DNA from 3 places in the Paenibacillus sp. CCS19 genome. Region 1 is predicted to be linked to each of the others. Evidence: riboswitches for the same ligand, from Rfam matches in the RefSeq annotation. Region 1 holds a riboswitch; each other region holds the start of a gene.
What was found. Region 1 has a riboswitch for cyclic di-GMP ahead of SBI19_RS25290 (PilZ domain-containing protein). Riboswitches for the same ligand answer to the same signal wherever they lie in the genome.
Positions count from the first base shown of each region.

Region 2: another riboswitch for cyclic di-GMP. It lies ahead of SBI19_RS06540 (IPT/TIG domain-containing protein); the one in region 1 lies ahead of SBI19_RS25290 (PilZ domain-containing protein).
Region 3: another riboswitch for cyclic di-GMP. It lies ahead of SBI19_RS03585 (methyl-accepting chemotaxis protein); the one in region 1 lies ahead of SBI19_RS25290 (PilZ domain-containing protein).

Region 1 covers NZ_BTCK01000052.1:21,993-26,241, reverse strand. Annotated here, with positions in the region: gene SBI19_RS25295 (O-antigen ligase family protein) at 1-791, opposite strand, end outside; gene SBI19_RS25290 (PilZ domain-containing protein) at 920-1,738, opposite strand; cyclic di-GMP riboswitch class I at 1,896-1,987, opposite strand; gene SBI19_RS25285 (HD-GYP domain-containing protein) at 2,038-3,120, opposite strand; gene SBI19_RS25280 (diguanylate cyclase) at 3,237-4,249, opposite strand, start outside.
Region 2 covers NZ_BTCK01000005.1:163,496-167,744, forward strand. Annotated here, with positions in the region: gene fliD (flagellar filament capping protein FliD) at 1-918, shown strand, start outside; gene SBI19_RS06525 (flagellar protein FlaG) at 941-1,294, shown strand; gene fliS (flagellar export chaperone FliS) at 1,304-1,696, shown strand; gene SBI19_RS06535 (hypothetical protein) at 1,693-2,064, shown strand; cyclic di-GMP riboswitch class I at 2,140-2,219, shown strand; gene SBI19_RS06540 (IPT/TIG domain-containing protein) at 2,283-4,249, shown strand, end outside.
Region 3 covers NZ_BTCK01000003.1:1,594-5,842, reverse strand. Annotated here, with positions in the region: gene SBI19_RS03590 (non-ribosomal peptide synthetase family protein) at 1-226, opposite strand, end outside; gene SBI19_RS03585 (methyl-accepting chemotaxis protein) at 248-2,002, opposite strand; cyclic di-GMP riboswitch class I at 2,197-2,283, opposite strand; gene SBI19_RS03580 (RNA polymerase sigma factor) at 2,607-3,086, shown strand; gene SBI19_RS03575 (zf-HC2 domain-containing protein) at 3,090-3,704, shown strand; gene SBI19_RS03570 (hypothetical protein) at 3,777-4,118, opposite strand; gene SBI19_RS03565 (CD3324 family protein) at 4,115-4,249, opposite strand, start outside.

The DNA of each region.
Region 1 (4,249 bases):
CGCGACTCCGACAGCAGCAGCGCGAGCAGCAGCGGCGCAGGAAGACACGCGCCTGCAAACAGCATAAGCCGATGCGCCGAATGCGTCGTCCACACCGCGAGCAGCAGCAGCAATAAAGCTGCCGCGAAGATGCCCTGTGCATTCGGATATTGCAGAAATCCGGATAACCTCATTCCTATGCTCGCGATGCGGATATCGGATTCAACGAGCAGAAATCCTCGCGAGATCTGCTCGGGCAATAAACCGAACCAGCCTGCGATGGAGACAGGTCCAATCAACACGCCCAGCGTTACGAGCAGACTAATCTGTATCCGCGAACCATCTCTCACAACATTAGCTGTAACGACCTGCTGCTTCCGCTTCCCATGCTGTTGGTGCAGGAGCATGACGATTCCTGCTGTACCAAGCCAGCGTATACACGCCTCGGCCGATGCCGCAGAATGATGCGAATGTCCAACAACCAGCTGCAGCAAACTGATACCCGCCAGTCCGAACAAGCATAGCAGCACAACATGCATGACCCGCTGCCGCTCCGGATGCCGTCCGCCGCTCGCCCCGCCGGGCATAGGAGTCGGAGACGCTTGGATTCGGCGGCCTGCACGCACAGCCATTACTAATGCCGCACTAGCCGCTCCAATCACCGCAGCTAACGAGAATATTACAGCAGCACTATTCCCGTATAGCCCCGCCTGCATGATAGCCGCACCAGCCCCAACAACGGCAGCCCCGGATGCCGCACCTCCTGCAAACCGACTACTTCTGTCACGGTTATCGCTCCCTCGAACCCTCATACCTTACATCTCCTTCCCTGAGCGGCATTCACACATCATCTGATACGCAGTATTGCCGCAGCGGACATCGATGAAACAAAACAAACAGCCCCGAAACACGGGGAGCGGTGTATAAAAGAAAAAACCGCTCAGTTGTCTGAGCGGCTTCCTTTGGTATTTTTCAATTGTTTTCTACGATTCGTATAGAACGCGCCGACCTGCTCGCGTAGAATATAAGCGCGAAGCGCACGTTGTTCCTTCTCGCCGAGCCCTTCAAAACGAGCACCGTAGTATCGTCCTTCCGGCGTCGCCTCCGAACGAACAATCGAGAGCTTGCATCGAATAATCCGTTGCCCCTCAATTCGGAGCTCTGCTTCAACTTCTTCCCCTGCCATCATCGGAACCGTAGGCTGTTCAATCACGAAACCGATACCCGAGTTGCTGATATTGCTAATTCGAATCGGCGTGCCAGCCCAATCATCCTGCTCGACGCCTGCTGCTTGAAGCAGCTCATCCAGCTCTGCAAGCAGCTCGTCCGACATCACCCCTGCATTCGACGGCGCAATCATTTGCTCCAGTTTCCGTTCCTGTCCTGGAGACTCTTCATTCGGATAACGAAGCTTGCCAACCGCCCTCACCGCTACCCTCGGACTCTCCCGCTTCTCGACAAACTGAAACGCCTTCGGCGGAAAAATAACCGCGATCGAGCCTTCATCCTTGCCAATAATCGTGGATTGGAGGCGGTGAATGCCCACAGGAGAATAAAAAGTAAGCTGCACGGAATCTCCTAGCTCGAACCGTTTGTATTCATTCAGATCAATGCCAAGCAATTCACCTTCTACATAAGTAGAGATGCCTGTCGTGACATAGTCCTGTTTTTCCACAATCGTTCTGCTATGAACAAGCGCTTTCGGTGCAATCATCTCTTTGTCCTTCTTGCGAAGCTCTTGCCCGCTCCTTATCGACATTAACCTGAACCCCCTTAATGATGGACACATGATGGATTTATACAAGTCTTCTAATTTCGCAGACGATGATGCCACTTTACATGTTCCGTAAAAAAGCAAACAAAAAAAGCCGCATTCAAAAAGAAGCCGCTCCAAAATCTACCTGCAGGGGAGCGAATTCGGTAACCAGGCTGCCAACCGCCGCATATGCAAGCGTTAGGCCCTATGGCTTTGCGTCCTTGCCTTTCGACAAGTTTGCTATTATCGTTCGATATCCACATATTCAGTTCTTGCGCTATATCTAGATGTATGATGACGAGTTACAATTCTTCAACGATCAGAATGCTGATTTCGTTCTTAAGGTCAATTTCATAAGGATTCGCAGGACGAGTGCCATCCGGCTCCTCTACAACCCGCACCTTCGGACGGTGTACCGCAAGCGAATTGTTCGCGGATACGACTGCAATCTGTCCTGTACTCAACCGGACGGTCGTAGCGATCGGGTAAACCGAAATATGCTTGCAGAACAGCTTGACCAGCTCGAAATCAAAATACGTGTTGCCGGCTGCGAATAGAAACTCAATCGCTTCCGACGGCGTGTAACGCTTGCGATGCGGTCTCGGCGATGTCAGCGCGTCATAGGTGTCAGCCAGACCAACGATTTGGGCATACAGATGAATCTCGTCACTTTTCAGGCCTCTCGGATATCCCGATCCATCGAACCGTTCGTGGTGCTGCAGCGCACAATGGGCGGAAAGCAGTGAAATATCATACTGCTTACGAAGAATATCAAAGCCATCATTCGTGTGTCGTTCTACGATTGCACGCTCTGCATCCGTCAGCGCTTCCTGCTTGTTCAGCAGCGCAGATGGAACCTTCGTCATCCCAACATCAAACAGCAGCGCTCCAATGCCGAGTTCCTCCAATTGAATCTTATTGTAGCCTTTGGCAATCCCGATAATGCCGGACAATACTGCAACGTTAACGGAGTGCTGGAACAAGTAAGCATCAGTCGTATGGATATTCGTCAAATTCACCATGACATCGCCGCGTACCATGACGTCATTCAGAATTTCCCCGAACACCTGCCGCAGTTGACGTCCCATCTCAGGAGCAACCGCTTTGCCCTTCATGAAGTTCTGGTCTTTCAAATTAGCCATCGTCTGATAGATAGCATTTACCGCTTTTTGACGTGTCGCTTCCGAAATTGCCTCAGGCGGCTCAAGGTCATCGGTAAAAGCGTCCTCAACGAACAGCATATCGATGCCAAGCTTGCGAAGTCTGTCTATAAACCGTTCGTTCAGTTCAACGCCCACGCCTAGGAGAACATTCCCATTGTCCTGCAGGATCGGCTTAGCCAGCTTGTCCCCAGGCTTAATTTGATGAATGTTTACCTTCTTCATACTAGTTCCCGCCTTCTTCATGCCAAAAAATATGGAACACCAATCTATTGTACCATGACCTATTGCCTAATGACTACGCTCTCATGTTAATCGCTAAATCATTTAATGAATTCGGACTAATGCTCGAAAAGACGGCTTACCACTTGATTACGACCCGCGTTCTTCGCGATGTACAACGCCTCGTCCGCTCGTGCAAACAGCTGTCTTAAGTACGCTGCCGACTCAATCGCATTGGCCGGCTGCAGCGATTCATCTGCCACTACACCCATACTAATCGTCACAGACAGCTTCTTGACGCAGGCATCTCGTTGTCCGGCGCCAAACTCGCTTCCAGCCGCCACTTCAAGCTCGGACCTACGGTTCCATTCAACGATATCCTCATTCCATGGCAGTTCACTGCATTCCACCGCTCTACGAATCCGTTCCGCCGCTTCCGTCGCGTGCTTCATATCGGCTCCGGGCATGTACACCGTAAACTCTTCACCGCCATACCGTGCCAACACATCGTTAGGCCCCAGCATCGTGCGGATTGTCTCCGCTGTCTGGACAAGTATCATGTCCCCAGCCAAATGGCCATACGTATCATTCACTGATTTGAACAAGTCGATATCAAATAGCAGCACGGCGACCGGCTTGCTGTACATCGCAAGCGACGGAAGCTCGTTCTCGAGTCTACTCAGCAGGTAACGGCGATTGAAGCAGCCCGTCAGGCTGTCCGTGACCGCCATCAGCTCCAGCTTGCGATTCGCTGCGGACAGCTCATCCTGCATCTTGAGCAGCTCTTGATTCTGCACTTGAAGCGTCTCGTTCTGCCTGCGCGTCTCTTCCATGAGCAGCCGATAATCCGTGACGTCTTGAATCGTTATGATACGGCCTGCCGTCTCGTCATTATTCGCTTTGATCGGCGCGGATACAACGACGACGTGACGCTTTGCAGTCGTGAATGAAGGAACAAGCACCTCCATCTCCAGACGTTCTGGCGAATTCGCCTCATGCCATTCAATGAACAACTCGGTTTGTTCGGATACTGCCCGCATCGTGCTGAGCATCGCACGAATATCGAATTTGTCCCCGACGCGAAATGGCATGATCGGCTGCATTACACGATTAATATCGGCAACATTGCCCT
Region 2 (4,249 bases), on a different contig from region 1:
GTTGCTACGGGGATTTCTGTACAGGATGTTACCGGGAATCTTATGTCGACCTTCAAGATGGAAACTGCAACTGCTGCAGTAGGTAAAGATGCGTCATACATTCTTGATAACGGTTCTGTGCAAACGAGCGCAACAAATTCAATCAGTACGGGCGATGGTACGACAATCACGTTCAATAATACAACGACATCGCCAATCACGATTACAGTGGCTAGCGACCCGTCCGCGGTTATTGATAAAATCAAAAAGTTTGTTACGGCTTACAATGATATGATTGACCTTGTTAATACACGGCTTTCCGAACAAAAGGAAAAAGGGTACCAACCGCTTTCAGATGAACAAAAAGATGCGATGAACGATGAGGATATTGCAAACTGGAATAAAAAGGTCCAGCAAGGCTTGTTGAGTAACTCGCCTATACTGAAAAAGATTAAATCGTCGTTACGAGAAGTTTTTAGCGATACGGTAAGCGGGCTGGACCCGGCGTTTAGCACATTGTCTTCGGTCGGTATCACAACGGTGCCATACGTCACAGGCGTACCGCAGAACGCCGGAAAACTACAAATAGATGAAGATAAGCTAAGGGATGCAATTCTCCAAAACCCTGATGCAGTAAATAAATTGTTTACTAACAATCCAGGATACGAGAGTCAGCAGGGTGTTGCGGTAAAACTGTACAACCGGGTGGATTCTTTGCTGGGTAATCTGATCGATCAAGCCGGTAGAACAGGCGGAAAAGATGATGATATTACCACTGTTATCGGAAGTCAGATCAATAAGCTAAATCTAAAAATCACCGATTTTACGGCTCTTCTAAATAAGAAGGAAGATAACTACTATCGTAGATTTACAGCGATGGAGCAAGCAATAGAAAAAGGTAATGCTCAGATGGCGTGGCTATCTCAACAATTAGGATAAACGGAGAGGAGGGGGCTTGACTATGGAAATACAGTCCAAGTCGGTCTCACTGCCGTCGCCGGCCGCAAAGGCAACGGTTGAACCGATTAAGTCGAGTGGCATGTACTACGAACTGAAAGAAAAGAGCAAATTCTCGATTTTGAGCATAAGCGAAAAAGTGTTATATGACTCGATTGTTAAGGCGAATAAAGCGGTACAAGGAACGGAGCATGAGTTCAAATATAAGATTCACGAAGCAACGGGACAGGTCATAGTGCAAATCCTGAATAAAGAAACGCATGATATTATACACGAATTGCCATCAGAAAAGTTCATTGATCTAGTGGAGAAACTAAAAGAACTCACTGTGGGTGCTATCATCGACGAGAAGAGGTGAAGAGTGGTTATGCTTCCCGTACAAAACAATTATTTAAACGCCCAAGTGCAAACCAGCACTCCTGGAGAATTGACGCTACTATTGTATAACGGATGTATAAGGTTTATTAAACTAGCCATTGTTGCAATTGATAAGAAAGATATTATCGAAAAGCATAAAAATTTAATCAGAGCGCAGGACATTATCGATGAGCTGCTCTCTACGTTGAACATGGATTATGAGATTTCGCACAATCTTAAGAGTCTTTACACTTTTCTTCATAGCAAGTTGCTCGAAGCGAATGTGAAAGTAGACCGAGATGCAGCTGAGTGGTGTTTGAAAATGATCACAGAACTGAGAGATACCTGGTTGGAGGCTATTAGAAGCCTAAGAGTAGATGAGAAAGTGAAGACTTCCGTATGACATTATCCAATGCTTATTCCCCAGTAGAATCGCTGCTTAAAGAGTTGCTTGTTGTGACAAATACTATCGCTGAACTGGATCTGAAAGAAGTAGCAAACGATAGTTTGCTACTTTCTTTTCGGATTCGACAGGTGGAATTAAGAGATTCAATTAGTCATGCAATACAAGGAACGATGTTGACGGAGACAGATAAGATAATCGTTGCACAGTGCCTTGAGATTGAATATACCATCATGAACAAAATGCTATCTATACAAGAGGAGAACAGAAGTCATCTCAGAATGCTGAATAATGGAAAGTTAACTAGAAATGCATATCAATACGAACGCGCGTCGAATATGGGTTATTTCATTGATCAGCATCAATAAATAGGAAAATGTACTCATAAATAGATTGGAATTTTTGTTGTTTTAGAATATAATGGTTTTAAATAACTGATTAATTTAATAACTTAGCAAAACTATAGTGATATAGTGACGCAAAGCCATGGGTCTCTGGAACCGGAGATTGCCAGGTTGCATGTTTGAGGTAGAGAACAATAGCAACCGCTATTGTTTTTTATTATAAAAAAATAGGAGGGTTTAGAATGGTGAGAATAAAGCAAACTGTAATTGTGATTCTATCACTTTGCATTGCTTTGTGCGGTTTATTCGTGCCAAAGACAGATGCAGCAGTAAATGACTATGTTTCTGTAACAAAGACTTTAGATAAGACGACGATGACGACAGAAGAAGAGGCTACGGTAACATTGAATATTTCAGGGACGCCCCCCGTTAATGTTGTCATGCCGAGCGACGTTATCTTGATCATCGACAAATCTGGTAGTATGCTCCCTTCTTACAACAATGGCGAAGATAAGATGACTGCTGCAAAGGAAGCAGCAAAAGGCTTTATTGATCTTATGGACATGAACTATCACCGCGTAGGAATCGTAGACTTTTCTTCTTCTAATACAATTGGTACCTTCCCTCTCACGACGGACAAGGATGCGGCAAAAAATTATATAAACGGAATTACCGCAAATGGTAGCACGGCAACTGGCGATGCGATCCAAGTTGCGACTTCCCTATTAGCCAACCAACGTCCCGATGCTCAGCCGGTTATCGTTATCATGACAGATGGTGATGCGACGCAACCTACCAACGATCCATATGGATATGCAAAGCAACAAGCGCAAGCAGCAAAAGATGCAGGAATCGTCTTCTATACGATTGCGCTTTTAAAATCGACGGATGATCCTGATTCAAGCGGACCCAACGTTCTCCTTAAAGAGATGGCTACTACCTCTGCACATCATCATTTCGTGTTAGGCTCCACTGGTCTTAGCGATATTTATGCTGCAATCGTTAAAGAGATTGGTATGGCAAGTGCATATGATGTCAAAGTAACGGATATCGTAGATCCGAATTTTGAAATCGTACCTGGCTCGGCAGACAACAATATACCTAAACCGACCATTACGGGCAACACTTTAACGTGGGATTTTAAAGAATTGAAAAACAGCGTACTTTCTTTTACTTATAAGATACGTCCTGTAGATAAAACGAAAGCAGGTACATTCCCTGTATCGAATGTAACGTCATCAATAACATATAAGGACTACGCAGGCGCTGCTCGCGTGAAGAATATCCCTACCGCGAATATTACGGTTAAGCTTCCTGCTCCTGTCATTACATCGCTTGAACAGGCTTCAGGTCACCCAAGGGGCGGAGAAACTGTTACAATTCACGGTAAAAACTTCGTTAACGGCGCTAAGGTGACATTTGGTACGGCCAGTGCAACGAATGTATCCTTCGTGGACAGCAACACGATTACGGTTACGAGTCCAGCCGGCGTTCAAGGTACGGTAACCGTAACTGTCCAAAATCCAGATTCACAAAAGGCAACCGCACAATATCAATACAAAACAAATCCTACGGTAACCAGCATCACACCGAGCAGTGGTCCGTTTGATGGCGGGAATACTGTGGAAATTATCGGTGCTTACTTTATGCCAACCGCTACTGTGACAATTGGCGGACAAGCAGCAACTGTTACGTACAGACTCAATACAACGAACCTTCGCGTTACGGCTCCCAAGGCATTAGCAGCGGGGCCTGCTGACGTAACAATCACGAATCCGGATGGTACAAGCGTAGTTGTGACAGGCGGATATACATATGATCCGGCACCGATTACGGATCCGATTATCTCGAGTATTTCTCCGAATACAGGGCTAGTAACCGGCGGTGATATTGCCGTCATTGACGGTAAGAACTTTAAATCGGGTATGAAAGTATACATTGACGGTAAAGTTGCAACAACGACATATGTATCCGATACTCGTCTGCGTGTAACGATTCCAGCAGCGAGTCAACCGGGAGTAGTTGATGTGGCGGTAGCAGATCTAGCGGGAAATCTCTTCAAACTTCCAGCGGCATATACGTATACGGCTATTCAATACCCTACACCTACTGTTACCTCCATTAGTCCTAATAAGGGCTTGATTGCGGGCGGAGATATTGCATTCGTTGACGGCACCAATTTTGTTAGTGGAGTTTCTAAAGTTTCGAT
Region 3 (4,249 bases), on a different contig from region 1:
GGTAGAGAAGGGAGGCATAGACAGCCAAGAAAAACGCGTTACGTCTCTGTTCATCACGCACATTGCCTGAATAAGACGCCAGCAGATCTTCACGAAGCTCCACATTCATACTTTCAAACGTATACGTTCTTAATTGACGTGCGCCGTCCATCGGAAGCAGCACAATCGGCAGTTCGTAATCTTGTACGTCATCTGTTGTTGGTCCCAATTCAGTATTCTTGACCATTATCTCCCCTCCTGTCCTGTGCTATTTGGTCTTAACGCGGAATGTCTCGATCTGTTCTTTCAATTTCTCTGCTACCGACGACAGCAGGTTGGACGCCTCTACAATGGAGGACAAACGCTGCTGCTGCGCCTCAACGGAATGGGTGATCTTCTCCGTTCCCGACGTCGTTACATCGACGGTTGCACTTAGTTCATCTGCGGATGCGGCCAGCTCTTCCGTTGCCGCAGACATTTCCTGCGCAGCGCTGGACACTTCCTGGGTTTGCTCCGAGACGTTTCTGGTCGCTCTCGAGATTTCAGTGAATAGGCTGCTCGTTTCATGGGCCAAGGACATCCCCTTCTCCACGACGCCAGTTCCGTATTCCATCGATTGTGCCGCATGTTGAATGCTGACTTGAATTTCATCGATCAGCGTCGAGATTTGCTCAGCCGATTCTTTGGACTGCTCAGCCAGCTTCCGCACTTCCCCTGCGACGACAGCAAATCCACGGCCGTGTTCGCCTACACGCGATGCCTCAATGGCTGCATTAAGCGCCAGAAGGTTCGTCTGTGTGGCAATTCCGCGAATCATCACGAGGATACTGCCGATTTCATTGGATCTCTGATTCAACAATTCCACCGTTTGCGAGACATTGTTCACGAACCCGGAGATTTCTGACATCTGATCCACCATATTGCTAACGGCGGAATTGCCCTGCTCGGATTTGGTCTCCATGTCTGCCGCTTCTTCTGCCAGACTGGACGAGTTCTGTGCTACCGATTGAATGACGGTCGTCATTTCGGTAATCGCGCGTGAGCTGTCCCGAGCAGACTGCTGCTGGGTTAGAATATTGTCGGCAATCATCTTCACGTTGTGATGGATCGATTCCGCCTGACGGTTGTTATCCTCTGTCGTGAGGTACAACGTTTGGGCAGATTCCGCCACTTGCGAAGAGAGCTCCTGAATTTTAATCATCGTACCATTCATCCGGCGAACCATCTGATTGAATTTGTCGTTGACGATTCCTAGATCATCAGTGCCTGCCGCGATCTCCACATCGAGATCTCCTGCACTCACCTTCTCGATGCCCGCCATAAGCAACTTGATAGGGGACAACGTTCTCCTCACGACGTAGTACTGAACAAGCAGCACAATAACGAGGAAGACTAACATGATCAGGAGGCTGTAAGTAAGAAGCTCGTGGAGCCCGCTGTTAATCGCGCTGGCGTCCGCATCCGCTGCGAAATAAGCGAATATGGCACCCGTCTCGTCTTTGATCGGGTAAGCGATCGTCGTCCATGTACCGAAATCGTCGGAGTAAATATCGGAGAACGTCGGCTCTCCCGTCTTCATCATGCTTTGCAGCGTTTCGACGATAACCGGCGGCTGCTCGATCATATCTTTGGCCGTCAATTTCATTTCCTTAAGCGGCTCCAAGAGAGCGGTAGGAACAGCAATCTGCGACGTCTTATTCCCGTCCAGCAGTTCCGTGCCACTTACATAAGCTTGTGCAATGTTCGGATTGTACTGGTTAACGGAGTCGAGGATAGGTCTGAGCTTGAGTTGTTCTGCACCTTGGAAGTCCTGCTCCTGCAACGATGCACGGGCCATCTCCGGTTTAATTTGCTTCGACCATTCTTCGGTGATCGTCTTAATCTGCTGATGGAGCTGGTCGGTCAGTATGTTTTTCTCGATATAGTAGCTAGAAACAATAAGAATGGTGCCGATCAAAATAATGTTAATGGAAGAGAACAATAGATTCTTGGCGAAAAAGGACATTCGTATTCTGCTTTTCACTTACGTTACCTCCGATATTTTGTGAAGTACAGGAAATGCTAGATGTCAACAAGATAAGCGTCCTTCATGTAAGGGCTGCCTCTATCACTCCTTCCACGGTTGCTCAGCACGTACCACCTCGAAGTCTCTGAACGCAAAAAGGCTGCTCGTACGAGCAGCCGTTGTCACAACTAGACATCATTTTGTCCATACGCTTCGGCAGCCCGGCTGTCATCGTTCCGTAGAACCTTAGACCCGCGGCTTTGCGGCCCTGACTTTCGTCAAGTGTGCTATTATCGGTCACCCTACCAATGTACTATTTTTCCAGCTTATTTACAAGGAAAACCATTTCATTTTTCGACAAAATGTTTTGTAAAGCCTAACTTCAAGTCGACTACTTTCGACAATTTGTCACATTAATAGTTGTTTATTGCCCGTATTTAAGGGTTTCTCTCATCATTTTACCGAGCAAGTTAATAGGAATTAACGATCAGATAGAGGCGGTTTACCCGCTATTGGGCCTCCCTTAAATTCTTGCATCCTACCTTATCAGCCGATATTATTTTCCAATAACGATGTAACGAATCGCTCATTAATCGGATATATGAACGAAGGAGGTGAGAAAGTGGCGGAGGATCTAGAGGAGATTTATAGGAATCATGCACAAAATGTTTTTCGCTATTTGCTTAGTCTGACGCATGATGAAGACTTGGCCGAAGAGCTGACCGAGGAAACTTTCTATCGTGCCGTATATTCGATACATACCTATAACGGCTCCTGCAAGATCAGCGTCTGGCTCTGCCAGATCGCCAAGCATGTATGGTACCAGGAGCTTGAGAAGAGACGAAGGCGACCCACCCAGGAGCTGCATGAGAATATTCCATCTCCGGGCATATCGCCAGAGGAGGATGTGCTGCGCAAGACCAGCAAAATGGACTTGTACAGGGCCATTCACAAGCTGGGCGAGCCTATGCGGGAGATTGTTCATATGCGAATTTCCGGCGAGTTCTCTTTTGCAGAGATTGGTGAAATCCTAGGCCGGAGCGAGAACTGGGCACGCGTCACTTTCTACCGAGCCAAACAAAAACTTATGGAGGTGCTGTAACGAATGAAGTGCCATATCGCCCAAGATCTCATGCCAAGTTATTTGGACGGCTTGCTAAGTCAGGAGACCGAACAGGACATGCGGCAGCACTTGGAGGAATGCGAGGCTTGCCGTTCGCTTCATGCCAAGCTATCCGCTTCGATCGACACCGCCAAGCCGCACGAAGCCAAGAAGGAAATTGATTTTCTGAAGAAGGTAAGAAGAACAATGACCAAGAAAGCAGTGGCCGTATTCGCCGTGCTTCTGGTGGTTGTTGCCCTGTTAACTTATCTTTACGCTATCGGCTCAACAGTCAATAAGCAGGATCTCGTCTATACAACCAGCATTGTCGGGGACACGTGGGAAATGAATATGGAGCTGAACAACGGCAAAGCTCTGCTTGTACATACGGAACCGATCTATGGTGACGAGGACGATAAAGGCATCAAGCCGATTGTAGGCGTACTCGTCACCCCGCGTGAACTGCTGCCTTCGCCCATTCTGGAGAGCGGCAACACTTCCTTCATGTATGGCACCACAATCGACAGCTTCACCAAGTACAATCATAAGGTCGTCCTCCGGCTGGCTGACGGTGACATCGTTTTCACCTCAAGTAACTATGACGCGCAGCAGCGTTGAACGCTCGCTTAGCATAGGAGGCCGCCGAATCATTCGGCGGCCTCTGGGTCGTGATAACTTTATGGAATGGAATTATAGCTTGGCACAAATTTTCTCCAATTGACCATATGCGGTCTTCTCTAACTCCTTGGCTTCTGTCAGAAGACTGATCGCATCCTTCCTTCTGAACGGGTCTGCGATCGGTTCATGCGGCTGCATCCATGGGAACAACTCATTCAACCGCCGATAGATGGCGCTGATTGCTGCATACGTCACCGCGGCCTCTCCGAGCTCCATCTCCAGCTCGGGAATCTCCAATTGCATCTCCCGCAGGAACTGTTCCGCATGGTGACGGCTCTCCTGCCACACGTCCACGAAATACCCCATATAGAATCCATGAATCGCTGCCGTTCTGACTGAATCAATCCAAGTCATCCTTCGTTCACGTAGAAAAAGACATTGCCGTAATGCTTATTGAACCTGCTGTAGTCGGCATTGCCTCTCAGCACAATAATGGACGGATAGGCGTTTACTCTACGCAGCTTCAATGAAGCAAGAAGCTCTTG